3 regions of the Streptomyces deserti genome follow, and region 2 is predicted to be linked to each of the others. Evidence: riboswitches for the same ligand, from Rfam matches in the RefSeq annotation. Region 2 holds a riboswitch; each other region holds the start of a gene.

The links. A riboswitch is a leader RNA that binds a small molecule or an ion and turns the genes downstream of it on or off. The one in region 2 is predicted to bind cobalamin.
Region 1: linked by a shared signal. The riboswitch ahead of ACYVMZ_RS28400 (CbtB domain-containing protein) and the one ahead of ACYVMZ_RS30780 (cobalamin biosynthesis protein) in region 2 are both predicted to bind cobalamin.
Region 3: linked by a shared signal. The riboswitch ahead of ACYVMZ_RS08335 (ABC transporter substrate-binding protein) and the one ahead of ACYVMZ_RS30780 (cobalamin biosynthesis protein) in region 2 are both predicted to bind cobalamin.

What each region holds. Positions count from the first base shown of each region.
Region 1 covers NZ_BAAGRZ010000022.1:26,091-30,119, forward strand. Annotated here, with positions in the region: gene ACYVMZ_RS28390 (acyl-CoA dehydrogenase family protein) at 247-1,425, opposite strand; gene ACYVMZ_RS28395 (CbtA family protein) at 1,595-2,356, opposite strand; gene ACYVMZ_RS28400 (CbtB domain-containing protein) at 2,382-2,609, opposite strand; cobalamin riboswitch at 2,644-2,793, opposite strand; gene ACYVMZ_RS28405 (histidine phosphatase family protein) at 2,894-3,463, shown strand; gene ACYVMZ_RS28410 (ferredoxin) at 3,713-4,029, opposite strand, start outside.
Region 2 covers NZ_BAAGRZ010000026.1:60,879-64,907, reverse strand. Annotated here, with positions in the region: gene ACYVMZ_RS30785 (cobyric acid synthase) at 1-615, opposite strand, end outside; gene ACYVMZ_RS30780 (cobalamin biosynthesis protein) at 612-1,553, opposite strand; cobalamin riboswitch at 1,655-1,793, opposite strand; gene ACYVMZ_RS30775 (hypothetical protein) at 2,072-2,293, opposite strand; gene ACYVMZ_RS30770 (inorganic phosphate transporter) at 2,337-3,605, opposite strand.
Region 3 covers NZ_BAAGRZ010000003.1:19,104-23,132, forward strand. Annotated here, with positions in the region: gene ACYVMZ_RS08325 (APC family permease) at 1-1,165, opposite strand, end outside; gene ACYVMZ_RS08330 (CoA-binding protein) at 1,348-1,755, opposite strand; cobalamin riboswitch at 1,841-2,027, shown strand; gene ACYVMZ_RS08335 (ABC transporter substrate-binding protein) at 2,096-3,112, shown strand; gene ACYVMZ_RS08340 (FecCD family ABC transporter permease) at 3,109-4,029, shown strand, end outside.

The DNA of each region.
Region 1 (4,029 bases), on a different contig from region 2:
GGTCGCGGCGGCCACCGGCGCAGGTGACCGATGGCCCACGCCACCCGACATCGCCCAATCAAGTTGAGTAGCCAAAATCCAAGGAGATCAGCCTCGATCGTTCATGAGTCCTCGTCGGTTTGCTGACGGGGGCTTCCCCAGCGCAGGCCCATCACGCGAACCATCCCACCGAGCCTGCCACCGACCGCGAGCCACCGCAGGTTTGGGCACGCCCAGCACTCGATAATCCTTCGTCACACCGAGACGTCAGCGGCGCACCCGCGGCATCCCCAACCCGATCCACGAGATGATCTCGCGCTGGATCTCGTTGTTGCCGCCGCCGAAGGTGAAGATGACCGCCGAGCGGTAACCGCGCTCCAGTTCGCCGTGCAGGACCGCCCCGGCCGAGCCCTCCTTGAGCGCGCCCGGGGCGGCGACGATCTCCATGAGCCAGGCGTAGGCGTCGCGCCGGGCCTCCGAGCCGTACACCTTGACGGCGGAGGCGTCCTGCGGGGTGAGGGTGCCGTCCTGGACGGCGGCGACCATCCGCCAGTTGAGGAGTTTCAGTGCGTCGAGCCGGGCGTGGGTCTGGGCGAGGCGGCGGCGTACCCAGGGCAGGTCGGCGACGCGGCGGCCGTCGGCGAGCTTGGTCTCCATGGCCCAGCGCTGCACGTCGTGCAGGGCGCGGATCGCCATGGTGCCGTGGGCAGCGAGGGTGACGCGTTCGTGGTTGAGCTGGTTGGTGATCAGCCGCCAGCCCTGGTTCTCGGCGCCGACCCGGTGGGTGACGGGGACGCGGACGTTCTCGTAGTAACTGGCCGTGGTGTCGTGTCCGGCGAGGGTGCGGATGACGGTGCACGAGTAGCCGGGGTCCGTGGTCGGCACCAGCAGCAGGGTGATGCCCTTGTGCGGCGGGGCGTCCGGATCCGTACGCACGGCCAGCCACACCCAGTCGGCGGTGTCGCCGTTGGTGGTCCAGATCTTCTGGCCGTTGACGACATACGTGTCACCGTCCCGCACCGCGCGCGTCCGCAGGGACGCCAAGTCCGTGCCCGCGTCGGGCTCGCTGTAGCCGATGGCGAAGTCGATCTCTCCGGAGAGGATCCTCGGCAGGAAGTACGCCCTCTGCTCCTCGGTGCCGTACCGCATGATCGTCGGGCCGACGGTGTTGAGCGCCATCAGCGGCAGCGGTACGCCGGCCTGGGCGGCCTCGTCGAAGAAGATGAACTGTTCCATCGCGGTCAGGCCGCGTCCGCCGTACTCCTTCGGCCAGCCCACGCCGAGCCAGCCGTCCGCGCCGAGCCGCCGGATGGTCTCGCGGTAGAACCGCTTCTGGGCGGCCGGGTCAAAGTGCCGGGCGGAGGCGCCGGTCGGGACCAACTCGGTGAAGTAGGCGCGCAGTTCGGTCCGCAGCCGCTGCTGCTCGGGCGTGTAGTCGAGATGCACGGCGCCTCCAGGCTCCCAAGGCCGGTCCTGACGGCGCACACCGTAGAACGTGTTTCAGAAATTGGGAATGGCGCGGCAGGGGAAAGCACCTACGGGTCGCGGCGACAGGGAACAGGGCCCCCGGGATGCCGGGGGCCCTGTCGGTGGGATGTCGGGCGGGGTGAACAGGTCAGTGCGGCACGGGAGTCGGCCGCGCGGCGGTGGGCTGGTGCGTGGTGGGCCGGGGGGCGAGCACCCGTTCCGCCAGGGCCCCGAAGATCAGCCCGAAGGCGGTCCACAGGGTCACCTGGACGGTCAGCGCCGCCAGGCGGAACTGCCACAGCAGGGTGGCGGGGAACTCCTTGGGGACGTTGTCGTAGGAGGGCAGGAAGGCGTACGCGAGACCGACGACGAGGACGAAGAACGCCCCGGCGGCGCTCGTGGCGTTCCAGTTGCCCAGGCGCGGCGCGAGGCGCTTGCCCAGGATCACGGTGGCCACGGCCAGCAGCACGCTCAGCACCACCATCAGGGAGTACAGGGCGGTGCGCTGGTCGAGGGTGTCGGGGTCGCCGACGGCCGGCGGGTTGGCCGGGTACTTCAGGAACGGCACGACGTACACGGTGAGCAGGCCGGCCACCGCGAGGAGCAGCGCGCTCGCGCGCGGCCCGAAGCGGCCGATCCGGCCGAGCGCGACGCAGTACGCGAGGGCGGCGATGCCGCCGAAGGCGACGCCGTAGACGAGGACACCGGTGGACAGGCCCGCGGTGGACTGCATCGTGCGGCTGACGATCTCCTCCCCGCCGTGCTCGTGGGCGTGCGCCTCCTCGAAGGCGATCGCCGCGTCGACGCGGGGTTCGCCGAGGAAGTAGGCGACGACGAGGGCGAGCAGCCCGGCGGCGAGACCCGCGAGCATGCCGCGCACCAGAAGGGTGCGGACGGTTGTCGAGTTCATGAGCTCGTACGTTCCTCCCCCGCCGTCAGTGGCAGGGGAAGCCGAGCAGGTGGCGGGCGTCGTGCACCCACTCGTGCACGTCCTCCCCGGCCAGCACGGATGTGGCGCCCTGCTCGGCGCCGACGAAGTAGAGCAGGACCAGCATCAGGATGCCGAAGAAGACCGCCCAGGGGGCGATCGCGCCGAGCGGCAGCTTGGCGGGGGCGGTAGTGGTGGCGGGGGTGGTGGCCGGTTGGGCGGCGGACTGCGCCATGGCAGAACCTCCTGGGAAACTCGCGTCCCGAATCGGTGGTGCACGAACGACGGCAGGGGGTCTGACTCACCGGGCCCGCACTCGCGTGCGTGCCCGGCATACAGTGGCGCGACCGTGCCGGAGTCCCACCGGCTTCCGCCGTGCCGTCGTGAATGTCGACGAGACCGTACCGCGTCGTGCGGATCCGGCCAAGGGCGCGCGGAAGGCCGCGAGCGCCCCTCGGAGTGGGATACATGCCGTCAAGTGGCGGACGAGTAAAGGATGTTGAGCGCAGGAGTGGACGGATGACCAGCCGAGTGATGTTGATCTCACCCGCGATCACCGCGGCCCTGCGGGAGGCCCGCTTCGACGACGGCTGTCCCCTCGACGCGTCCGGGCTGCGACACGCCCGTACGGCCGCCGGCTCGCTTCCGGCGGCCCGGCAGGCCTGGGCCTCCCCCACCGTGCGCTGCCGGGAGACGGCCGACGCCCTCGGCCTCGACGCCGTCGCCGTCCCGGAGCTGGCGGGACTGGATGCCGGACGGTGGCGGGGGGCGACCCTGGCGGAGGTGGGCGCGCGCGAGCCGGAGGCCCTCGCCCGGTGGCTGACGGACCCCGGCGCGGCACCGCACGGCGGAGAGTCGGTACGCGCACTCTGCGACCGGGTCGCGGCCTGGCTGGAGACAGCCGCCGCGGTGGCGGGCCGGACCGTGGCCGTGGTCGAGCCGGAGGTCGTACGGGCCGTGGTGGTACAGGTGCTCGGGGCCCCGGAGACCGCGTTCTGGCGCACGGACGTCCCACCGCTGACGGCGGTGGAGGTCAGCGGCCGGTCGGGCCGCTGGAACGTACGGTTGGGGCAGCCGCTCGAGGTGTAGCACAACGGCCCATCGCCGTACGCGCCCCCCGCGAGGCTCGGCAAGCGCCACGAACCGAGCACCGGATCCGACGCCGCCCGCTCATCGGCCGAAGGCCGCCAGTGATCGGCGCGGCGGCGTACGCCGGGCAGCCGGCCGACCACCACCCCGTCGGCCGCCCTCGCCCCCGCCCCCGCTCGCCGCAGGCGTCAGTCGTTCACGCCTCCCACGGTGTGCACCCGCACCGCCGGTCGCGGAGCACGCCGCTCGTCAGTTCAAGGTCGCGAGGAAGTCCGTGCAAGCCCGGGCGCACGCCCGGCACGCACTCGCCGTCTCCTCCGCGCCCGGGTGCGCGTCGAAGACGTGCGCGCTCTCCAGGCACACCGTCCTGCACCACTCCACCTGCATGCGGATGGCGCTCTCGTCCACCTGGTTCTGTTCGGACAGCACACGGCAGGTCGCGTCGCACACCTCCGCGCACATGATGCCCTTGCGTCGTACGAGTTCCTGGTTCTCGGTTCCGTCGGGATCCACGAGGCTCGCGCGCAGCGCACACGCCCGCGCGCACTCCGTGCACGCCTGAGCGC
Region 2 (4,029 bases):
GAGGCTGACGTCTCCGCGGAACTTGTTGACGAGGAACCCGGCGACGAACTCCTGGTCCTCGCGTGAGAGCAGGGCGACGGTCCCGAAGAAGGAGGCGAAGACGCCGCCCCGGTCGATGTCCCCGACGACGAGCACGGGAAGCCGCGCGTGGCGCGCGATCCCCATGTTCACGATGTCGGTCCGCCGCAGATTGATCTCGGCGGGACTCCCGGCCCCCTCACAGATCACCGCGTCATACGTGCCCCGCAACTGCTCCAGGCAGTCCAGCACGGTCCCGAGCAGCGCCTGCTGCCGCCCTCCGTGATACCCACGCGCGCTCAACTCGCCCACCGGCTTGCCCAGCAGCACGACCTGACTGCTCTGCTCGCCACCCGGCTTGAGCAGCACGGGATTCATCAACGCGGTCGGCTCTGTACGACAGGCCTGCGCCTGCATGGCCTGCGCCCGCCCGATCTCGGCGCCCTCACGGGTCACAAAGGAATTGAGCGACATGTTCTGCGCCTTGAACGGCGCGACCTTGACGCCTTGCCGCACCAACCAGCGGCAGATCCCGGCGGTGACGACGCTCTTGCCCGCGTCGGAGGTGGTGCCTGCGACGAGAAGACCACCGTTCACGACGTACGCCCTTTCCCGAGAAGCCGCCCTGCCGCACACACGCCGAGCGCGAGCCAGCTCACCCGCCGGGAGAGCCGTACGGCCCGCTCGATGTCGGACGCGCACACGGCCCGCCCGTCCCCGTTGAGCACGGGCCGGTGCTCGACGCGCCCGCCGTAGGACAGCGTCCCGCCGAGCCGCACCCCGAGCGCACCCGCGAAAGACGCCTCCACGGGCCCCGCGTTGGGACTCGGATGCTTCGAGGCGTCGGCACGCCAGGCCCGCACGGCGCCCCGCGGATCCGGCCCCGTCACCGCCGCGAGGACAGCGGTGAGGCGCGCCCCCGGCCACCCCGCGAGGTCGTCGAGCCGCGCGGAGGCCCACCCGTAGCGCCGGTACCGGGGCGACCTGTGCCCCACCATGGCGTCGAGGGTGTTCACGGCCCGGAACCCGACCAGCCCGGGCACACCCCCGACGGCCCCCCACACGAGCGCCCCCACCACCGCGTCGGAGGTGTTCTCGGCGACGGACTCGACCACGGCCCGCGCGATCCCGTCGGCGTCGAGCGCCTGCGGATCCCGCCCGCACAGATGCGGCAGACGGGCACGGGCGGCCTCGACGTCTCCGGCGTCCAGGGCACTGCCGATGGCCCGGGCCTCACGGACCAGGGAGGTCCCCCCGACGACGGCCCAGGTGGCGACACCGGTCAGCGCGACGGAGGCGGCCGGGGAGCGGCGTACGGCACGCGCGGCCAGCCCTCCTAGGGCGGCGGCCCCGCCGACGCACACGGCGGTGTGCAGCGCACCCCACCCGCGGTGGTCCCGCCACAACACCCGTTCCACGGCACCGGCGGCCCGCCCGAACACGGCGACCGGATGCCCGCGGCGCGGATCACCGAGGAGCAGGTCACCGAGGAGACCGGCGGCGGCGCCGTACGCGAAGACGCGCTCGGCACCCATGGGCTCAGCCCGCGTAAGGGTGGGGCAGGGCTCGGAAGGGGCGACTCAAACGGCAGGCGCGCATGGCGATATGTCCTCACTCAGGGTGTCCACGCCCTGGTTCGACGAGACCGGCGGTGAGAGTTCCTGGCTCCCGGGGCTGTGCACCCCGGTGACAGTGGCGGGACCGCGCCGGACTTCCACCGGCTTCCTCTCCTGCCGCCGTACTGGCTCCGGCAGTCCACCATGGCCCGCGAACAGCCGTCAACTTGCCGTTGACCTGCGGCGGGGGAGTGTGCTCAGGCCCACACCCCCGAATGCGCTCCCTCTCGGGCCGCTCGCGCCCGGCGCGTTTCACTCACACGAGGTGACTACGCGGCATCGCCTTGCGGCCACGGTCCGTGACGCCTGCAACCGCGATGCTGCCCCCACCCGTACGGGACGTATGGGAATCCCACCTACGGCAGACAAAGACCCGCCCTGCCCGGACCACCGATGAGGCGGTTCCCGGGCAGGGCGGGCGGTAGAGCTCGTTGGCCTCAGGCCACGATCAGATAGATCCCGTATCCCACGGCCGCAGCACACGCCGCGAAGCACGCGTACGCCCCGGCGACCGCGAGCGACGCGCCCCCGCCCTGCGCCACAGCCCGCTCCCGCCGCGACAGCCCCGTGATGCCGAGGGTGAACAGGCCCACCAGGGCCACGGTGACCACGAGGCTGACACCGAAGACGGAGCCGAGGGCCGCCCAGTCGATCTTCATGCTGATACTTCTCTTTCTTCGGATCCGGCCGGGTGCGGCGGGCTCAGACGGTGGTCGTGGCCGACGAGGCCTTCGAGTCGGTGGACGAGGACTGGCCCGGGATCGTGGCCGTGAGGTCCTCGGTCACCGCGCCCGCCACCGGAGGCGGCGCCACCGCGGCCATCGCCGCGGTCACCACACCGGTCGGCTCCTCGTCGACATCGCTGGCGTCGTCGACGTCGTTGACGTTCGTGTGGTCGACGACCTCCCGGCGGGAGATCTTCCAGATCGCCGCGCTGGAGGCGACCAGGAAGACGGCCACCACGCCCGTGCCCCACGCGCCGAAGCCGGTCACGTACTCCGCCAGCGCACCGACCAGGCCGGCGGCCGGCAGGGTCAGGCCCCAGGCGACGAACATCCGCGTGGCGGTCGACCAGCGGACGACCCCGTGCTTGCGGCCCAGGCCCGCGCCCATCACCGCGCCGGAGACGGAGTGCGTGGTGGAGAGGGAGAAACCGAGGTGGGAGGAGGCCAGGATGACCGTCGCGGCGCTGGTCTGGGCGGCGAAGCCCTGCTGGGGCTGGAGGTCGGTCAGGCCCTTGCCCATGGTGCGGATGATGCGCCAGCCGCCGAGGTACGTGCCCAGCGCGATGGCGATGCCCGCGGAGAGGATGACCCACTGGGGCGGGTCGGAGTCGGGGGCGACGGCGCCGCCGGCGACCAGGGCCAGGGTGATGACGCCCATGGTCTTCTGCGCGTCGTTGGTGCCGTGGGCCAGCGAGACCAGGCCCGCGGAGGCGATCTGGCCGGCGCGGTAGCCCTTCTCGGACGCCTTGCCGTCGGCCTTCCTGCCGAGCGAGTACGTCAGCCGGGTCGCCAGCATCGCGGCCATGCCCGCGACGAGCGGGGCGGCGATCGCCGGGATCAGCACCTTGGTGACCAGCACGTCACCGTGGACCGCTCCGACGCCCGCCGAGGCGATCGTGGCGCCGATCAGACCGCCCATGAGGGCGTGCGAGGAACTGGACGGAAGCCCGACCAGCCAGGTCAGCAGGTTCCAGAGGATCGCGCCGACCAGGGCGGCGAAGATGACCTCGGGACGGATGCCGGTCTCGTCGACGAGACCCTTGGAGATGGTGTTGGCGACCTCCACGGACAGGAAGGCGCCGACCAGGTTGAGGACGGCGGACATGGCCACCGCGACCTTGGGCCTCATGGCGCCCGTGGAAATGGTCGTGGCCATCGCGTTCGCGGTGTCGTGGAAACCGTTCGTGAAATCGAACGCGAGTGCGGTTACCACCACAATCGCGAGGATCAGCGAGAAGCTTTCCATTTACCCAGGCAATCGTTCGAGGTCATTGGCTGGATGAACGTAGGTAACCAGGGTGAACGGAAGATGAACTGGGAGAGGCTTCCGAGTGTCTGCAAGAGGGGTCGTCGTTCCGTCGCGGACCGGCGGCCCCGGCGCCGCAACGGCTACGCGGCCTTGGCGAACTTCTTCAGCCGATCGAGGGACCCGTAAAAGAGATTTTGGTCACCCGGAAGGGTGTCGCTGCCGCCGTAATGCCAGATGGTCCAGGCCGGCCACCCGGCAGGCAGCGCTCCCGGACGGCGGCCGGTGAGCCGCTCGGCCGGTCGACGTTCTTCTGGTGGGACGAGACGTCGTGTGCCTTCGGTCTGGGTGCCGCCGCGGCCGGCACCTCGGTGAGCGTGGTTCCCCCGACGGCGAGCGCCGCCGTGCCCGCCGCGAGAACGCG
Region 3 (4,029 bases), on a different contig from region 2:
TCAGGACGCTCGCCGAGGTGATGAAGCCGACCAGCTGCTGCCAGCTCGGGAAGGGCAGGAAGCAGACCACGCCGGTCACGAAGGCGACGATCAGCCCGAACCAGGGCACTCCGCGCGCGTCGGTGCGGGTGAAGACCTTCGGCGCGTAGCCGTTCCTGGCCAGGCCGTAGGAGACGCGGGAGGTGGCGGTGGTGTAGATCAGGCCGGTGCCGCCGGGGGAGACCACCGCGTCCAGGTACAGCACCACGCCCAGCCAGCCGAGGCCGAGCAGCGTCGCCAGGCCCGCCCAGGGACCGCTGCTCCCGGGGTACTCCAGCTTCGCCCAGCCGTGCGCGAAGGAGCTCAGCGGGAGCGCGGCGATGAACACGATCTGGAGCAGGACGTAGACGACCGCGCCGATGGCGACCGAGCCGAGGGTCGCGCGCGGCAGGTCCCGCCTCGGGTCGCGGCTCTCGCCCGCCAGCTGGATGGCCTGCTCGAAGCCCAGCAGGGCGAAGATGATGCCGCTGGAACTGATGGCGGTCAGCACGCCCTTGGCGCCGAACGGAGCGAATCCGTGCTCGGTGAAGTTGCCCGGGTGGAAGTTGCCCGCCGCGATGATGAAGATCGCCGCGAGGGGCACGGCCACCTTCCACCAGGTGGCCGCGCTGTTGGTGTGCGCCAGCACCCGCACGCCGAGGAAGTTGATCACGACGAACACGGCCATCAGGACGACGGCCACGACGAACCCGCTCATCGTCAGCGTGCCGTCCTCGGCGTGCTGGAAGCCCTGCGCCCAGTGCCAGTGCCCGGCGTAGCCGATCATCGCCTCGACCTCGATCGGCGCCACGGTCGCCGCCTGCAGCCAGGAGAACCAGCCGAAGGACATGCCGGCCAGGCCGCCGAACGCGTAGTGCGGATAGCGGGCCGTGCCGCCCGCGACCGGGAACATGCCGCCGAGTTCCGCGTGCACCAGCGCCAGCAGCACGATCGCCACCGCGCCGATCACCCACGACAGGATCGCCGCCGGACCGGCCGCCACGACCGCCTTCTCGGCGCCGTACAACCAGCCCGACCCGATGATGGAACCGACCGAGGCCCACATGAGCCCGATCAGCCCGACGTCCCGTCGCAGCCCGCCCGGCCTCCCTTTCGCCCCCGCCACTGCCTGGTCGACGCTTACCATTTCCACAGGGGCCCCTCATGAAATGAACAAAAGCGTTCAGTGAGCAAGAGGCCGTCAGATTAGGAATGAATTGCCGGCAGGCAGAAGGCCGTTGCCGTGCATTTGACCGGATGCGGGGATTTCCTGGAAAGGGCTTCAGGATTCCTGTACACGGCAATGAGGGAGTCGTTAAGTCCCAGGCCTCAGCCCAGCCGCGGGATCTCGATCGCCGGGCAGCGGTCCATCACCATCTCCAGTCCTGCCGCGCGCGTCCGTTCGTACGCGGCCTCGTCGATGACACCGAGCTGGAACCACACCGCCTTGGCGCCCTTCGCGACCGCCTCGTCCGCGACCTTCCCGGCCAGGTCGCTGTTCACGAACACGTCGACCACGTCCACCTCGAAGGGAATGTCCGCGAGCGAGGCGTATCCCCGCTCGCCGTGCACCGTCTCCGCCCTGGGGTGCACGGGCACGATGCGCTTGCCGTAGCGCTGCAGCACATCGGCGACGCCGTACGCCGCGCGCCGCTGGTTCGACGACAGGCCCACCACGGCCCAGGTGTCGCCGAGCCCGGTGAGGATCTTGCGGACCGTTGCCTCGTCGCCGTACACCGTCGGCCTCCTCGGGATGGGACATGGGGAAGAGCTGTCGTCCGGACAACGACGCACGGGGCCCGGTGATTCCCCGCGCCCGCCGTGATAGCTTGCCGAGGCCAGTCGAACCCATGTACGTGGGTCAGGGAATCCGGTGTGAATCCGGAACTGACGCGCAGCGGTGAGGGGGACGGGCGGGGCCTCGGCCACTGGAGGACGACAGTCCTCCGGGAAGGCGCCCCCTCCGGAGGAACCCGAGTCCGAAGACCTGCTGGCAGCCCCCGCGGCCGACGCACGGCGGGGGAGCACCGTACGACCGGGCTCCGCGTTCGAGCCCTCGACGACCTAGGACGATTCCGTGCCCCTCGCGCGACCCGCCCGCGCCGCCGCCCTGCTCGCGGCCGGCTCCCTGCTCCTGACCGGCTGCGGCGACACCACCGCCGCCGGTACGAAGGCCGCCGTCACCCTCGACAACTGCGGCCGCACCGTACGCGTCGACGCGCCCCCGGAACGCGCCGTCTCCCTCAACCAGGGCACCACCGAGATCCTGCTCTCCCTCGGCCTCGCCGACCGCCTGGCGGGGACGGCCACCTGGACCGACCCCGTGCTGAAGGGACTTCAGAAGGCGAACGCGCGCGTGCCGCGCCTCGCCGACGACAACCCCTCCTTCGAACGGGTCCTGGACGCCGACCCCGACTTCGTCGCCGCGTCGTTCGTCTCCACCCTGGGCAAGGGCGGTGTGGCCACGCGGGAGCAGTTCGAGAAGCTGGGCGTGCCGACGTACGTCTCGCCGTCCGACTGCGCGGGCAAGGACAACACCGGTGACGGCGACGGGGCGCGTGACGAAGCCCTGGACATCGACACCGTGTACGGCGAAGTCCGCGACCTCGCCGCCGTGTTCGGGGTGGAGGAGCGCGGCGAGAAGCTCGTCGCCTCCCTGGAGCGGCGCATGGCGAAGGCCACGGCGGGCATCGACGCCTCGGACGTGACCCTCCTGTACTGGTTCGCCAACTCCGAGTCGCCCTACATGGCCGGCTGCTGCGGGGCGCCCGGCGTCATCACCCGCGCCCTGGGCGCGAAGAACGTCTTCGACGACACCCGCGAGGAATGGCCGCAGATCAACTGGGAGACGGTCGCCGACCGCAACCCCGACGTGCTCGTGATCGGTGACCTGACCCGCAAGTCGCAGACCGCCGAGTCGGCGGCGAAGAAGATCGCCTTCCTGGAGTCCGACCCCGTGACGAGGAACATGGACGCCGTCCGGCACAAGCGGTACGTGCTGCTGAGCGGGCAGGCCATGAACCCGACGATCCGCACGGTCCAGGGCGTGGAGCACGTGGCCGCGGGACTACGTGAGTTCGGGCTCGTGAAGTGACCGTGCGCGGGGTGGCGCTCGGTGCGGCCGGGGCTCTGCTCCTGGCCACCTCCCTCGCCGTCGCCATCACCATCGGTCCGGCGGACATCGGGGTCGGGGAGGTGTGGTCGACCGTCGTCGCCCATCTCGGCCTGGGCGCTTCGGAGTTGACGCCGATCAGGGACGGCATCGTATGGCAGCTGCGGCTGCCGCGCACCCTCCTCGCGGCCGTGTGCGGGGCCGGGCTCGCCGTGTGCGGCGTGGTGCTGCAGTCGCTGCTGCGCAACCCGCTCGCCGACCCGTTCGTGCTGGGTGTGTCGTCGGGCGCGTCGACGGGTGCGGTCGTCGTGGTCGTGCTGGGCGTGGGCGGCGGGGCCGTCTCGGTGCCCGCGGGGGCGTTCCTGGGCGCGCTGGTCTCCTTCGCGCTGGTCCTGCTGCTCAGCCACACCCTCGGCGGCACCACCGACCGGGTGGTGCTGGCGGGTGTCGCCGCCATGCAGCTGTTCTCCGCGCTCACCTCCTTCGTCGTGATGACCGCCGCCGACGCCGAGACCACCCGGGGCGTGCTGTTCTGGCTGCTCGGCTCGCTCGGCGGCGCCGGCTGGACGGACGTGTGGCTGTGCCTGGGCGTGCTGGCCGTGGCGCTGGTGGTGTGCCTGTCGTACGCCCGCACCCTCGACGCCTTCGCCTTCGGCCAGGAGGCGGCGGCCGCCCTGGGAGTGTCCGTCGCCCGTACCCGGCTGGTGCTGCTGTGCGCCACGGCCCTGCTCACGGCCGCGCTGGTCAGCTCGGCCGGGGCGATCGGGTTCGTCGGGCTCGTCCTGCCGCACGCCGCCCGTGCCCTGGTCGGGCCCGGTCACGTCCGGCTGCTGCCGGTCGCCGCGCTGGCGGGTGCTGTGTTCCTGGTGTGGGTGGACACCCTGGCCCGCACCGTCCTC